4 regions of the Streptomyces sp. NPDC101132 genome follow, and region 1 is predicted to be linked to each of the others. Evidence: riboswitches for the same ligand, from Rfam matches in the RefSeq annotation. Region 1 holds a riboswitch; each other region holds the start of a gene.
What was found. Region 1 has a riboswitch for cobalamin ahead of ACIQUR_RS01905 (hypothetical protein). Riboswitches for the same ligand answer to the same signal wherever they lie in the genome.
Positions count from the first base shown of each region.

Region 2: it holds a riboswitch for cobalamin, as region 1 does, so the genes downstream of both, ACIQUR_RS10150 (cobalamin biosynthesis protein) here and ACIQUR_RS01905 (hypothetical protein) in region 1, are expected to answer to the same signal.
Region 3: it holds a riboswitch for cobalamin, as region 1 does, so the genes downstream of both, ACIQUR_RS11450 (energy-coupling factor ABC transporter permease) here and ACIQUR_RS01905 (hypothetical protein) in region 1, are expected to answer to the same signal.
Region 4: it holds a riboswitch for cobalamin, as region 1 does, so the genes downstream of both, metE (5-methyltetrahydropteroyltriglutamate--homocysteine S-methyltransferase) here and ACIQUR_RS01905 (hypothetical protein) in region 1, are expected to answer to the same signal.

Region 1 covers NZ_JBIVYX010000001.1:388,493-391,691, reverse strand. The annotation lists gene ACIQUR_RS01915 (ABC transporter ATP-binding protein) at 1-679, shown strand, start outside; gene ACIQUR_RS01910 (ECF transporter S component) at 676-1,488, shown strand; cobalamin riboswitch at 1,627-1,761, shown strand; gene ACIQUR_RS01905 (hypothetical protein) at 2,119-2,667, shown strand; gene ACIQUR_RS01900 (2Fe-2S iron-sulfur cluster-binding protein) at 3,034-3,199, shown strand, end outside.
Region 2 covers NZ_JBIVYX010000003.1:572,781-575,979, reverse strand. The annotation lists gene ACIQUR_RS10160 (anion permease) at 1-1,128, shown strand, start outside; gene ACIQUR_RS10155 (hypothetical protein) at 1,149-1,400, shown strand; cobalamin riboswitch at 1,529-1,674, shown strand; gene ACIQUR_RS10150 (cobalamin biosynthesis protein) at 1,710-2,678, shown strand; gene ACIQUR_RS10145 (cobyric acid synthase) at 2,675-3,199, shown strand, end outside.
Region 3 covers NZ_JBIVYX010000004.1:215,768-218,966, reverse strand. The annotation lists gene cbiQ (cobalt ECF transporter T component CbiQ) at 1-176, opposite strand, end outside; gene ACIQUR_RS11455 (energy-coupling factor ABC transporter substrate-binding protein) at 180-620, opposite strand; gene ACIQUR_RS11450 (energy-coupling factor ABC transporter permease) at 617-1,330, opposite strand; cobalamin riboswitch at 1,360-1,558, opposite strand; gene ACIQUR_RS11445 (hypothetical protein) at 1,670-2,209, opposite strand; gene ACIQUR_RS11440 (L-serine ammonia-lyase) at 2,372-3,199, opposite strand, start outside.
Region 4 covers NZ_JBIVYX010000009.1:242,003-245,201, reverse strand. The annotation lists gene metE (5-methyltetrahydropteroyltriglutamate--homocysteine S-methyltransferase) at 1-1,552, opposite strand, end outside; cobalamin riboswitch at 1,737-1,888, opposite strand; gene ACIQUR_RS22280 (5'-nucleotidase) at 2,087-3,022, shown strand; gene ACIQUR_RS22275 (FKBP-type peptidyl-prolyl cis-trans isomerase) at 3,098-3,199, shown strand, end outside.

The DNA.
Region 1 (3,199 bases):
CAAGTCCTCCCTGATGTGGGCCCTCCAGGGGTCGGGACCCCGTACCGCGGGCTCGGTGGGCATACCGTCGGGCACGGGGAAACCGGCCGATCCTCGCAAGCTTCCCGCCGCCGAGGCGCGAGGGCTCGTCGGTCTGGTCCCGCAAACGCCCACCGACCTGCTGTACCTGGAGACGGTGAAGCAGGAACTCGAGCAGGCGGACGCCGAGTCGGCAGTGACCGCGAACGGAACCACGGCCCGCTCGCTCCTGGACCGCCTGGCACCCGGCATCCCCGACACCACCCATCCGCGCGACCTCTCCGAGGGACAGAAGCTCGCCCTGGTCCTCGCCATCCAACTAGCTGCGGCCCCGGACGTCCTGCTCCTCGACGAGCCGACTCGCGGGTTGGACTACCGGGCCAAGGAGCAGCTGATCAGGATCGTCGACGACCTGGCCGCCGAAGGCCGGGCCGTCGTCATCTCCACCCACGACGTCGAGTTCGTCGCCCGGGCCGCCGACCGCGTCGTGGTCATGGCCGAAGGCGACATCGTGGCCGACGGCCCCACCGCCGAGGTCATCGTCGCCTCACCGGTCTTCGCCCCGCAGACCGCGAAGATCCTCGCACCGCTCCCGTACCTCACCGTCGCCCAGGCGGTCGACGCCCTGACCGCCGACGACGGAACGGACACGGCCACATGACCGCGCTCAGCCCCGCCATCCGCATCGGCCCGCGGGCCGCCCTGGTCATCGCCCTGGCCGCCTTCCTCGGGGTCGTGGCCTTCTTCTGGCCGTTCCTCGTCGCCCCGGGGAAGTTCGGCTCGAACTACGCCCCGCCGCTCATCTTTGCCGTACTGCTGGTGATCGTCCTCTCCGTCGTCATCTCGGAGATCGCCGAGGGCGGCATCAACTCCAAGGCCCTCGCCATGCTCGGCGTGCTGTCCGCGGTCAACGCCGCCATCCGCCCCCTGGGCGCCGGCACCGCGGGCATCGAGACCGTCTTCTTCATCCTCGTCCTCGCCGGCCGCGTCTTCGGACCGGGCTTCGGCTTCACCCTGGGCTGCACCTCGCTCTTCGCCTCCGCGCTGATCACCGGCGGGGTCGGGCCCTGGATGCCGTACCAGATGTTCGGCTGCGCCTTCGTCGGCATGCTCGCCGGCCTCCTGCCCAAGGCCACCGGCCGCCGCGAGGTCCTCATGCTCGCCGCATACGGCTCGGTCTCCGGGTACCTCTTCGGGTTCCTCCTCAACCTCTCCTTCTGGCCCTTCTCCCTCGACCCCAACAGCTCCATCGCGTACCTGCCCGGTCTGCCCTTCACCGAGCAGTTCCAGCGCTACCTCGCCTTCGACCTGGCGACCTCCCTTGGCTGGGACACCGGTCGCGCGGCCACCAACCTGGTCTGCATCCTGCTGGCCGGACCGGCCGTCCTCACGGTCTTCCGCCGCGCCGCTCGCAAGGCACGCTTCCAGGCCCCGGTCCGCTTCGACCGCACCGGCGGGCACAAGACGTGAGCCGGGTCGGGCTCACCCTCTGTCTCTGGACCGCGGCCTTGCTGCGCTCCGTCGCCCACGCGGGGCGCACGCGGGTAGTTAGTGTGATGAATGGCGCCCCTGTGCGCCCTTGGCTGAAACCAGCGCTGCCCAGTACGTTTTCCCTGTTCATGTGACAGCGCGCGGAAGTCCGGTGCAACTCCGGCACGGTCGCGCCACTGTGTACCGGGAACGGGCCCCACGGGCTTACGTGATCGGTGAGTCAGACCCCGCGCTGTCGCACATGCTCCGCCGAATGGGACGCGTGTTCCCCAGGGAGGTCCACTGTGCCGCAGCTCACCGCTGCCAGAGGCATTCGCCCCACCCCGTTCTCGGGCGGGGGTGCGCTCGTTGCGCCCGTACGTGACGGGCTGCGCAAGCCCGGCCTCCCCTGTCTGTGAGCGACGCGGCGGGGGCCCTGGCGCCCAGCCGTGCACGCACCAACGATGGCCGGAGGCAGGCACCCGCTGCTTGACGCGACGCCAATCAGGCGCACCTGGCGGCTGGTTCCTTCTTGGTCCCGCACCCTGACGCCGGGCCTAAGTACGTCCACTGCCTGAAGTCCCCGTCCGGGGTACTTGGGCATGTCCAGAACAAATCGGAGGAAGCTCCATGGAGCATCGCCATGCCGTCGCGCTGGCGGGTGCCGTTGTGGCAGTCGGGGTCTCGGGGGTCATCGCCGTGGCCGCTCTCACCGGCCAGTCGCCGCGGGCCGTCGAAGCCGAGCCGCCAGGGGTCCGGCCCGTGGTTCCCACCGAGCCGAGCCCGGTGCCGACGGTCGAGGTGACGCGGTACGTCGACATGCCTGCGCCGCCCTCTGGGAACGTCGTGCGGACAGTGGAAGTGCCGGCACGGTCCGACGCATCGGTGCCCAGGCCCGACAGCAGCCCGCGCAAGCCCGCCGTACCCCGTCCGCCCAGCAAGGGCGACAAGGGTGATCGCGAAGGCAAGCGCGACGTCCACGACGAGAACGACGAGGGCGAGCAGGGCGACAAGGGGAAGGTCGCCGACAGGGGCAAGCGCGGCAAGGTGGGGGAGGCCAAGCGCAAGGGTGTCAAGCGCGAGGACCCCGAGCCTGTAGGCCCCAAGCCCGCGAAGCGGTTCTCAGCCTCCCCAGGAGATCGCCGAACCCACGGTCACGGAGGCAAGGTTGACCACTGAGCCCGTCAAGAGGCGATGTCATCCGGCTGCGGTCTCGCGGATAGCGGTCTGCGGAGGCAGCGTGGCGGTCACGCTGCTCCTGGTCGCGGCGTTCGCCGCCGACGAGCGGGCGAAGGAGGAAGAGCGCCACCGGGCGGAGACGGAGCGGCGTGCAGCGCGGGAGCAGGCAGCTCGTCAGGCGCGTCCCGCTCCTCCTCCGGAGCCCCCCGTGCGCGTCGTCACGCTCATACGCCGGTACATGAACGATGCGCGGCCGCCTACACAGTTGGCGACCGTACCGCGCCCGTGAGCGACTTGGCCGGCGGGACGGCTTCGGCCCCGAACCCTGTGGCCTGCGTGCCGATGAACACGCATTCGACGAAAGGCATGACGATGGATCCCCAGCTGTGGTGGTACGTGGCCCGTGCCACCGGGCTGACCGCCTGGTGGTTGGTCTCCGCGGCGGTTCTGTGGGGGCTGCTCCTGTCCACCCGGGTCATGGGCGGCCGGCCCGCGCCGGCCTGGCTGCTGGACCTGCACCGCTGGCTGGCCG
Region 2 (3,199 bases), on a different contig from region 1:
ACGGCGGTGGCCATGTCCGCCGTGCTCAACCTCGTCGGCGCGTTCATGTCCGTGGAGGTCGCCAAGACGATCTCCAAGGGCCTGGTCAACGAGGAGGGCATCCAGCCCGAAGTGATCTTCGCCGCCCTGGTCGGCGCGATCCTCTGGAACCTGCTGACCTGGCTGGTCGGACTGCCGTCCAGCTCCTCCCACGCCCTGATGGGCGGTCTGATCGGTGCCGCGGTCGCGTCCGCGGGCATCGGCGCCGTCAATGGCGGCGTCGTCGTCACCAAGGTCCTCATCCCCGCCGTCGCCGCCCCGATCGTGGCCGGCGTGGCAGCGATGCTGGCCACCAAGGTCACGTACAAGCTGGGCAGCCAGGTCGGCGAGAAGACCTCCGCGAAGGGCTACCGCGCCGGGCAGATCGCCTCCGCGGGCCTGGTCTCCCTGGCGCACGGCACCAACGACGCGCAGAAGACGATGGGCATCATCACCCTGGCCCTGATCGCCGGCGGCGCCATCGCGCCCGACGCGAACCCGCCGGTCTGGGTCATCGTCTCCGCCGGTCTGGCCATCGCCCTCGGCACCTACCTCGGCGGCTGGCGCATCATCCGCACCATGGGCAAGGGCCTGACCGACCTCCAGCCGCAGCAGGGCTTCGCCGCCCAGACCTCGGCCGCGAGCGTCATCCTGGCCTCCTCCAACCTGGGCTTCTCCCTCTCCACCACCCACTCGTGCTCCGGTGCGGTCATGGGCGCCGGCCTCGGCCGCAAGGGCGGCGTGGTCCGCTGGTCCACCGCCACCCGCATGTTCGTGGCGTGGGGCCTGACCCTGCCGGCCGCCGCGCTGGTCAGCGCCGGCGCCGAGCTGGTCACCCGCCAGGGCGACTGGGGCGTCGCCGCCGTCGCGGTCTTCCTCGTCGGCTCCTGCCTCGCCATCTGGCTGGTCTCCCGCCGCCAGGTCGTCGACCACAACAACGTCAACGACGTGGACGCCGAGGAGCCCGGTGTGGTCACCACCGCCATCGCGGCCGTGACCCCGCCGCCGGCCGGCACCACCGCCGCCGTCGCGGACGAAGACCTCAAGGCCACCATCCCGGCCCCCTCCCAGCACCCCGAGTCCCCGGCGGCCCCGGCCGCCGCGGTCTGAACCACAGAGGATCAAGCGGTATGGACATCGACTGGGCAGCCCTCGGCTCCGTCTTCGGCGTGAGCCTGTCGGCCACCGTGCTCCTGGTGACGCTGTTCACCCTCGGCATCGTCGGCCTCTCGAAGCACGAGGCGGCCACCGAGCAGGGCGATGGGGGTACCTCCCAGGCCGAAGGCCGAGGGGGAGCAGCTCTGGCCCGCACGGGCGCGTACGCCTCCTTCGCGCTCTGCGCGGCGGCCGTGGCGTACGGCATCTACCTCATCGTCAGCTGACCTGACGGCCCGAACTCCCCCGCGGGACACCCGCGGGGGAGTTCTTTTGCGTGCCGCGGCGCGTCGTCCCGGTCGGGCCCGCACTCCCCCGGGCGTTCCCTTAAGGGCAGGTCAACGGCAAGTTGACGGGCTGTCGCGGTGCGTGGTGGACTGCCCGAGCCATCACGGCGGCAGGAGAGGAAGTCCGGTGCGAATCCGGCGCGGTCCCGCCACTGTCACCGGGGAGCACACCAGCCCCGGGAGCCAGGAACTCTCACCGCCGGTTTACGTCGAACCAGGGCGCGGACCCTGAGTGAGGACATACCTGCCATGCGTGCCGACCGCGTGTTCGCGTACGGCGCGGCGGCGGGCCTGATCGGCGACCGGATCCTCGGTGATCCGCGCCGCGGGCACCCCGTCGCCGCCTTCGGTCGCGCCGCCGCCGCAGTGGAACGCGCCCTCTGGCGCGACCACCGGGGCCGCGGCGCACTCCACACACTCCTCTGCGCCGGTGGTGCGGCGGCCCTGGGCGCGCTCGGCGCCCGCGCCGTGCGCTCCCGGCCCGCCCCCCTCCGTATCGCGCTGACCGCCACCGCCACCTGGGCGGTGGTCGGCGGCACCTCGCTGGCCCGCGAGGCGCGGGCCATCGGCGGGGCGCTGGCCGCCGGCGACACCGACGTGGCCCGCGAACGCCTGCCCCACCTGTGCGGGCGCGACCCGCACGCGCTGGACGAGCAGCAGATCGCGCGGGCGGTCGTGGAGTCGGTCGCCGAGAACACCTCGGACGCCGTGGTCGGGGCCCTGGTCTGGGGCGCGGTCGCGGGCGTGCCGGGACTCGCCGCCTTCCGCGCGGTGAACACCCTGGACGCCATGGTGGGCCACAAGTCGCCCCGTTACCTGCGCTACGGCTGGGCCTCGGCCCGGCTGGACGACCTCGCGGGCTGGCCGGGAGCCCGGCTCACGGCCGCCGCGGCGGTGCTGGCGGGCCCGGATCGTCGGGGGGCGGTCCGGGCCTGGCGGCAGGACGCCGCCAAGCACCCCAGTCCCAACGCCGGACCGGTCGAGTCCGCCTTCGCGGGGGCGCTCGGCGTACGGATGGGCGGCACCCTCGCGTACGGCGGACGCGTCGAGCACCGGCCGGTGCTCAACGGCGCGGCCGGCCGCCCGGTCGCCGTCCCGGACATCGAACGGGCGGTACGGCTCTCCCGGCGGGTCACCTGGCTGGCGCTGGGCGCCTGCGTGGCCGGCCGGACCCTCGCGGCGCGCGTCGCGCGCACCCACCAGGAAGGCAGGGCATGAGCGGCTCCTCGGCACGGCTCGGCGGCGGACTGCTGGTCGCCGGCACCACCTCGGACGCGGGCAAGAGCGTCGTCACGGCCGGCATCTGCCGCTGGCTCGCCCGGCAGGGCGTGAAGGTCGCGCCCTTCAAGGCGCAGAACATGTCCCTCAACTCCTTCGTCACGCGCGAGGGCGCCGAGATCGGCCGCGCCCAGGCCATGCAGGCCCAGGCGGCCCGGGTGGAGCCGACCGCGCTGATGAACCCGGTGCTGCTCAAGCCGGGCAGCGACCGCTCCAGCCAGGTCGTGCTGCTGGGCCGCCCGGTGGGCGAGATGAGCGCGCGCGGCTACCACGGCGGCCGCCAGGAGCAGCTGCTCGGCGTGGTGACGGACTGCCTGGAGCAGCTGCGGGGCACGTATGACGCCGTGATCTGCGAGGGGGCCGGCAGTCCGGCGGAGATCAACCTGCGGCGCACGGACATCGTCAACATGGGCATCGCGCGGGCCGCCCGGTTCCCGGTCGTCGTGGTCGGCGACATCGAC
Region 3 (3,199 bases), on a different contig from region 1:
GCCACCCCGGCCGGGCCGAGCAGCACCGCGAGCGCGGCCGCCGCCACCACCGGGCCGCCGGGCCAGGGCGGCAGGCAGACCGCCGAGACGGTCAGCCCGAGCCCCAGCACGGCCTTCTCCAGGGGGTGGCGGCGGCGCCAGCGGCTCGCGTGCGCCGCCGCGTCGATGGGCAGCACCGGCTACGCGCCCGGACCGGCCGAGCCGGCGGAGCCGGCGGAACCGACGGAACCTGACGGAGCGGATGAACCGGCGGAGCCGGCCGGCTCCGCCGCGTCGCCCGCGGCGCTCTCCCGCGGCATCCCCGCGGCCCGCAGGGCGCTCTTCAGCTCGCCCTGCCGCCGGCCCCGCCGGAGCCCGAAGTAGTACGCGAGCACGCCCGCGCCGAGCGCCGCCTGGAGCGCGAACAGCGCCGACTCGATCTCGCCCGACGGCGGTTCGTACAGCGGCGAGAACCAGGGCTCGTAGTCCGGCTCCAGCTCGGTGATCGCCGCCTCGGCCTGCGCGTCCGCGCCGGCGAACGGCTCCTCCTTGCCCTCGCCCAGCCCCAGCGCGAGCGGCAGCACCGCCAGCGCCGCGACCAGGAGCAGCAGCAGGGAGTTGATCTTCGCGTTACGGCTCATCGCGCCACCTCCGCGGCCGCACCGGACTGGCTGCCGGATCCCGCGCCGGCCCCCCTGAGCACCCCGAGGCGCAGCAGGTCCGCCTTGCTCGACTGCGACAGCAGCCGCATCACGAGAACCGTCAGCAGCCCCTCGCTGATGGCGAGCGGGATCTGGGTGAGCGCGAAGATGCCGCCGAACTTGGCGAGCGCGCCCGCGAATCCGGTGCCCGGGTCGGGGAACGCCAGGGCGAGCTGGACGCTCGTGACGCAGTACGTGCTCAGGTCCGCGACGAACGCTCCGAAGAACACGGACACCATCAGCGGGACGCCGGTCCTGCGGAGCAGCAGGTACGTCCCGTACCCGGCCCAGGGGCCCGCGATGGCCATCGAGAAGACGTTGGCGCCCAGCGTGGTCAGGCCCCCGTGGGCCAGCAGCAGCGCCTGGAACAGCAGGGTGATCGTGCCCAGCACGGCCATCACCGGCGGCCGGAACAGGATGGCGCCCAGCCCGGTGCCCGTGGGGTGGGAACAACTGCCCGTCACCGAAGGGATCTTCAGGGCGGACAGGACGAAAGTGAACGCTCCGGACGCGCCGAGCAGCAGCGTGCTCTCGGGGTTCGCCTTCACCTCACGGGTCAGCGCGCGGACCCCGTGGACGACGAAGGGAGCGGACGCGGCGCCCCAGGCGGCCGCGTGCAAGGGGGGCAGAAACCCCTCGGCAATATGCATGAGTGGGGGAGACCTCTCCAGCACCTCGTGGATGGACAACGCGCCCTGGCCGGTCTCCTGGCTCACGGGTGCTGATGCCCGGGCTCCGCCTTCCCGGGCCGCGCGGTCGGTCAGCCGCGGCAGCCCAGTGGCTTCCTCGCGGAGTGGAGCCGGACTTCCCGATCACAGTGGCGAGGGCCGCACCGGTTTCACACCGGTTTCCCGTACACCAAGGCCCATTGACCCTAATCGCCCGTGTGGAGCAGCCACAACCCGGCCTCCCCTCCGCCGGACGCGCGAGGGGCCGGACGCGTACGCGCCCGGCCCCTCACCCCGCACCCCGCCGTCGTGCCGGAGCGCTCAGCAGACGTTGGTGTGCTTCACGTCCAGCACGAAGCGCTCCGGGTTGTGGAGCTTGAACGTGCTGTAGTTCGGATAGGTGTTGAACGCGGCGCCGAAGGTGACGACACCCTCGTAGTCGCCGGTCAGGGCGATGCCCTTGAGCTTCGGCAGGTAGATCTTCTGAAGCTTCGGGCCCTTGTAGACGGACTGGCCCGCGTCGTTGTGCGCCGCGGCCGGCGTCAGCCTGACCTCCAGGAAGTACCGCCCGGCGAGCGGCACCAGCCTGCCCGAGCCGTCGTAGCGCAGCTCGGAGACCCGCTTGACCGTCGTCGTCGGGATGTACCCCTTGATGTCGATGACGATCCGGTCGTACGTGCAGTGCCCGCCCCAGCGGGCGTTGACCACGAGCGGCGTCTGCGTCGCGGTGGTCGTGGCGGGAGCGGCCGCGCGGGACTGCGCGAACGCGGAAGCCGGTACGGCGAGCCCGATCCCGGCGGTGAGGACGACACCCGTGGCCACGGCCACGAGGCGCCGGCGGTTGAAGTGACGGTGAGGCATTGAGTCCCCCGATTCTCCGGATGTGGGGACAGTGGTGTCACTACGGAAGACACCCGGCACCCCCCGTCCGGTTGCACGGTCCGGGCAGGAAGAAGGGGCGGTACCCGGAGGATCCGGGTACCGCCCCTTCGGCGTCCTGCCGTCGTCGGCGCGACGGTCAGGTCAGCACTCGATGACGTTGACCGCGAGGCCGCCGCGGGCGGTCTCCTTGTACTTGATCTTCATGTCGGCGCCGGTCTCCTTCATGGTCTTGATGACCTTGTCCAGGGAGACCTTGTGGCTGCCGTCGCCGCGCATCGCCATCTTCGCCGCCGTGACGGCCTTCACCGCCGCCATGCCGTTGCGCTCGATGCACGGGATCTGGACCAGGCCGCCGACCGGGTCGCAGGTCAGGCCCAGGTTGTGCTCCATGCCGATCTCGGCCGCGTTCTCCACCTGCTCCGGAGTGCCGCCCAGCACCTCGGCGAGGGCGCCCGCCGCCATCGAGCAGGCCGAGCCGACCTCGCCCTGGCAGCCGACCTCGGCGCCGGAGATCGAGGCGTTCTCCTTGAACAGCATGCCGATCGCGCCCGCCGCGAGGAGGAAGCGGACCACGCCGTCCTCGTCCGCGCCCGGCACGAAGTTCATGTAGTAGTGCAGGACGGCCGGCAGGACGCCCGCGGCGCCGTTGGTCGGGGCGGTCACGACCCGGCCGCCGGCCGCGTTCTCCTCGTTCACCGCCATCGCGTAGATCGTGGTCCACTCGCTGCGGTGCATCATCGGGTCGCCCTCGGTGCGCAGCTGGCGCGCCGTCGAGGCGGCCCGGCGCTTGACCCGGAGGCCGCCGGGGAGGATGCCCTCGCGGGACATGCCGCGCTGGACGCAGGCCTGCATGACCCGCCAGATCTCCAGGAGGCCCTCGCGGATCTCCTCCTCCGTGCGCCAGGCCTTCTCGTTCTCCAGCATCAGCGAGGAGATCGACAGGCCGGTCTCGCGGGTCAGCCGGAGCAT
Region 4 (3,199 bases), on a different contig from region 1:
CGAGGTAGCCGGTGAGCTGCTCGGCGAAGTACTGGACCATGTCGTTGCGTTCGGGTTCTCCGTGCACCAGGACGTCGAGGCCGGTCTTCTCCTGGAAGGAGATCACCTCCTCGATCTCGCCCTTGATGCGCGCCTCGTAGCCGGCGGTGTCGATGCGTCCGGCCCGCAGGTCGGCACGGGCCGCCCGGAGCTCGTCGGTCTGCGGGAAGGATCCGATCGTGGTGGTCGGCAGCAGTGGCAGACGCAGGTGGGCGCGCTGGGCGGCGGCACGTTCGGGGTAGGGCTGGGAGCGCTGCCGGTCGGCCTCCGTGACGGCCGCCGCGCGGGCGCGGACGGCGGGGTCGTGGGTGAGGGGGGACGCGGCCCGGGAGGCCAGGACGGCGCGGTTGGCGGACAGTTCGCCCGCCACCGATGCGGTGCCGGAGGTGAGTCCCCTGGCCAGGGTGGCGATCTCGGCGGCCTTCTGCCGGGCGAAGGCCAGCCAGCGCCGGATCTGCGGGTCGGCGTCCTTCTCGGCGGCGGCGTCGAGCGGGACGTGCAGGAGGGAGCAGGAGGCTGCCACGTCGACCCGGTCGGCGAGGCCGAGCAGGGTGCCGAGGGTGGTCAGGGACTTCCCCAGGTCGTCGACCCAGATGTTGCGGCCGTTCACGACCCCTGCGACCAGCCGCTTTCCGGGCAGTCCGCCGACGGCCGCGAGGTCGTCGAGGTTGGCGGCGGCCGGGCCGGTGAAGTCGAGCGCCAGTCCCTCCACGGGTGCCTTGGCCAGGACGGGCAGGGCCTCGCCGAGCCGGTCGAAGTAGGACGCGACGAGCAGCCTGGGCCGGTCGGTGAGGGCGCCGAGTTCGCGGTAGGCGCGGGCGGCCGCGTTGAGTTCGGCCGGGGTGCGGTCCTGGACGAGGGCGGGCTCGTCCAGTTGCACCCACTCGGCGCCGGCGGCGCGGAGGGCGGTGAGGACCTCCGCGTACACGGGCAGGAGCCGGTCGAGCAGGGTCAGCGGCCGGAAGTCGGCTGCCGCGCCGGGTGCGGGCTTGGCGAGCAGCAGGTAGGTGACGGGGCCGACGAGGACGGGACGGGCGGTGTGGCCGAGGGTGAGGGCCTCGCGGAGCTCGGCGACCTGCTTGGCGGGGTCGGCGGTGAAGACGGTGTCCGGGCCGAGTTCGGGGACCAGGTAGTGGTAGTTGGTGTCGAACCACTTGGTCATCTCCAGCGGCGGCACGTCCTGGGTCCCGCGTGCCATGGCGAAGTAGCCGCCGAGGGTGTCGGCGGCGACGGCGGCCCGGTGGCGTGCGGGGATCGCGCCGACCATGACGGTGGTGTCCAGGACGTGGTCGTAGTACGAGAAGTCGCCCGTGGGCACTTCGGTGATGCCGGCGGAGGCGAGCTGCTGCCAGTTGGCGCTGCGCAGGTCCGCGGCGGTGGTGCGGAGTGCGTCGGCGGTGACGCGGCCCTTCCAGTAGCCCTCGATCGCCTTCTTGAGCTCACGGTTCGGGCCCTGGCGGGGGTAGCCGTGGACGGTGGCGCCTGCTGCCGCGGCTGCGGACTTGGTGGTCACGGAGATCTCCTTCGCGAGATGAATCCCTGAGATCCCGATGGGCCCCGGAGGCGCGAAGGGGTACGAGGAGCGGACGGCCACGACCCGCGCGGCACGCGCGGTCGACCGTCTGCTGTGTACGCCGACCCGCCCACGAGGTCACCGGGACATCCGCGCACGGCTCGGGCCGGCACGGGCAACGGGCAGGTCTTCGGACTCGCGGGCACGCCGGCCTCCGAAGAGGCGGGCACCTACTGGCCGTCGCTTCCCAGGACCTCGCGGTCCCAGTGCGTATGACGGCGGTCGTTCCCGCTCACCGCTGCGGGGCAGTCCCGGATTCCCACCGGGTTCCCTCTTGCGACGCATCCCGCCTGGCGGACGGGGCGAACCAGCTGCACCGGCCAGCGTATGCCGGACGCCTGCCGGGTGACGACCCCCGTCCGGCATGCGGACGCGTGCCAGGGCCGCCGCCCCGGCGGGGGGGGTACGCGTTTTCGGCCGGCTCGAACGGGTGATAACCCCCTCGGTGTTGCACGTGTGCCGGCGGGGGGCGTGATGAAGTACGACCTGTCCGACCGCCTCGTCGTGGGGATCGCCTCCAGTGCCCTGTTCGACCTCACCGAGTGCGACGCGGTGTTCCGGGAGCGGGGTGAGGACGCGTACCGGGCCTGCCAGGAGGCCCATGCGGACGACGTCCTGGGCAAGGGCGTGGCCTTCCCCTTCGTGCGGCGCCTGCTGTCGCTGAACGACCTCGCGGATCCGTCCGATCCGCTGGTCGAGGTCATCATCCTGTCGCGCAACGACCCCGACACCGGGCTGCGGGTGATGCGTTCCATCGCGGCGCACGGTCTGCCCATCAGCCGGGCGGTCTTCCGGCAGGGCCGGCCGTCGCACCGGTTCATGCCGGCCCTGAACATGTCGTTGTTCCTGTCGGCCGACGGTGCCGACGTCCGTGCGGCGATGGCCGACGGGCTGCCGGCGGGGCACGTGCTCAGGACGGAGCGGGTCGACGACGACGCCGACCGGGAGCTGCGGATCGCCTTCGACTTCGACGGCGTCCTGGCGGACGACTCCTCCGAGCGGATCTACCAGTCGGCGGGCATCGACGAGTTCCGCGCGCACGAGGTGCTCAACGCGACCACCCCGCACGACCCGGGCCCCCTGCGGGAGTTCCTCGCGGGCGTCAACCGGATCCAGCGCCGCGAGGAGGAGGAGCGGCGCGCGGTCCCGGCGTACCGGCCCCGGCTGCGGGTGTCCCTGGTCACCGCGCGGGACGCCCCCGCGCACGAACGGGCGGTGCGGAGCCTGAGGCAGTGGGGACTCCGGGTGAACGACGCCTTCTTCCTCGGCGGCGTCGACAAGGCGGCCGTGATGCGCGCGCTCGACCCGCACATCTTCTTCGACGACCAGGTCGCGCACCTGAACGGCACGGCGCCGGCCACCCCGAGCGTCCACGTGCCGTTCGGCATCGTGAACGCGCCGGTACCGTGATCATCCGGGGCACGGGGTGTCCGGGTGTCCGCCCGGTCCGTGCCGGGACTGTCGACGGCGAGTGATGGGGCTGCAATGGGTGCGCTGGAGAAGCCGGAGGTCGTGGTTCCGGAGGGTGCGGCTCCGGCCGAGCTGACCGTCCGGGACCTGGTCGTCGGGGACGGGCCCGAGGTGAAG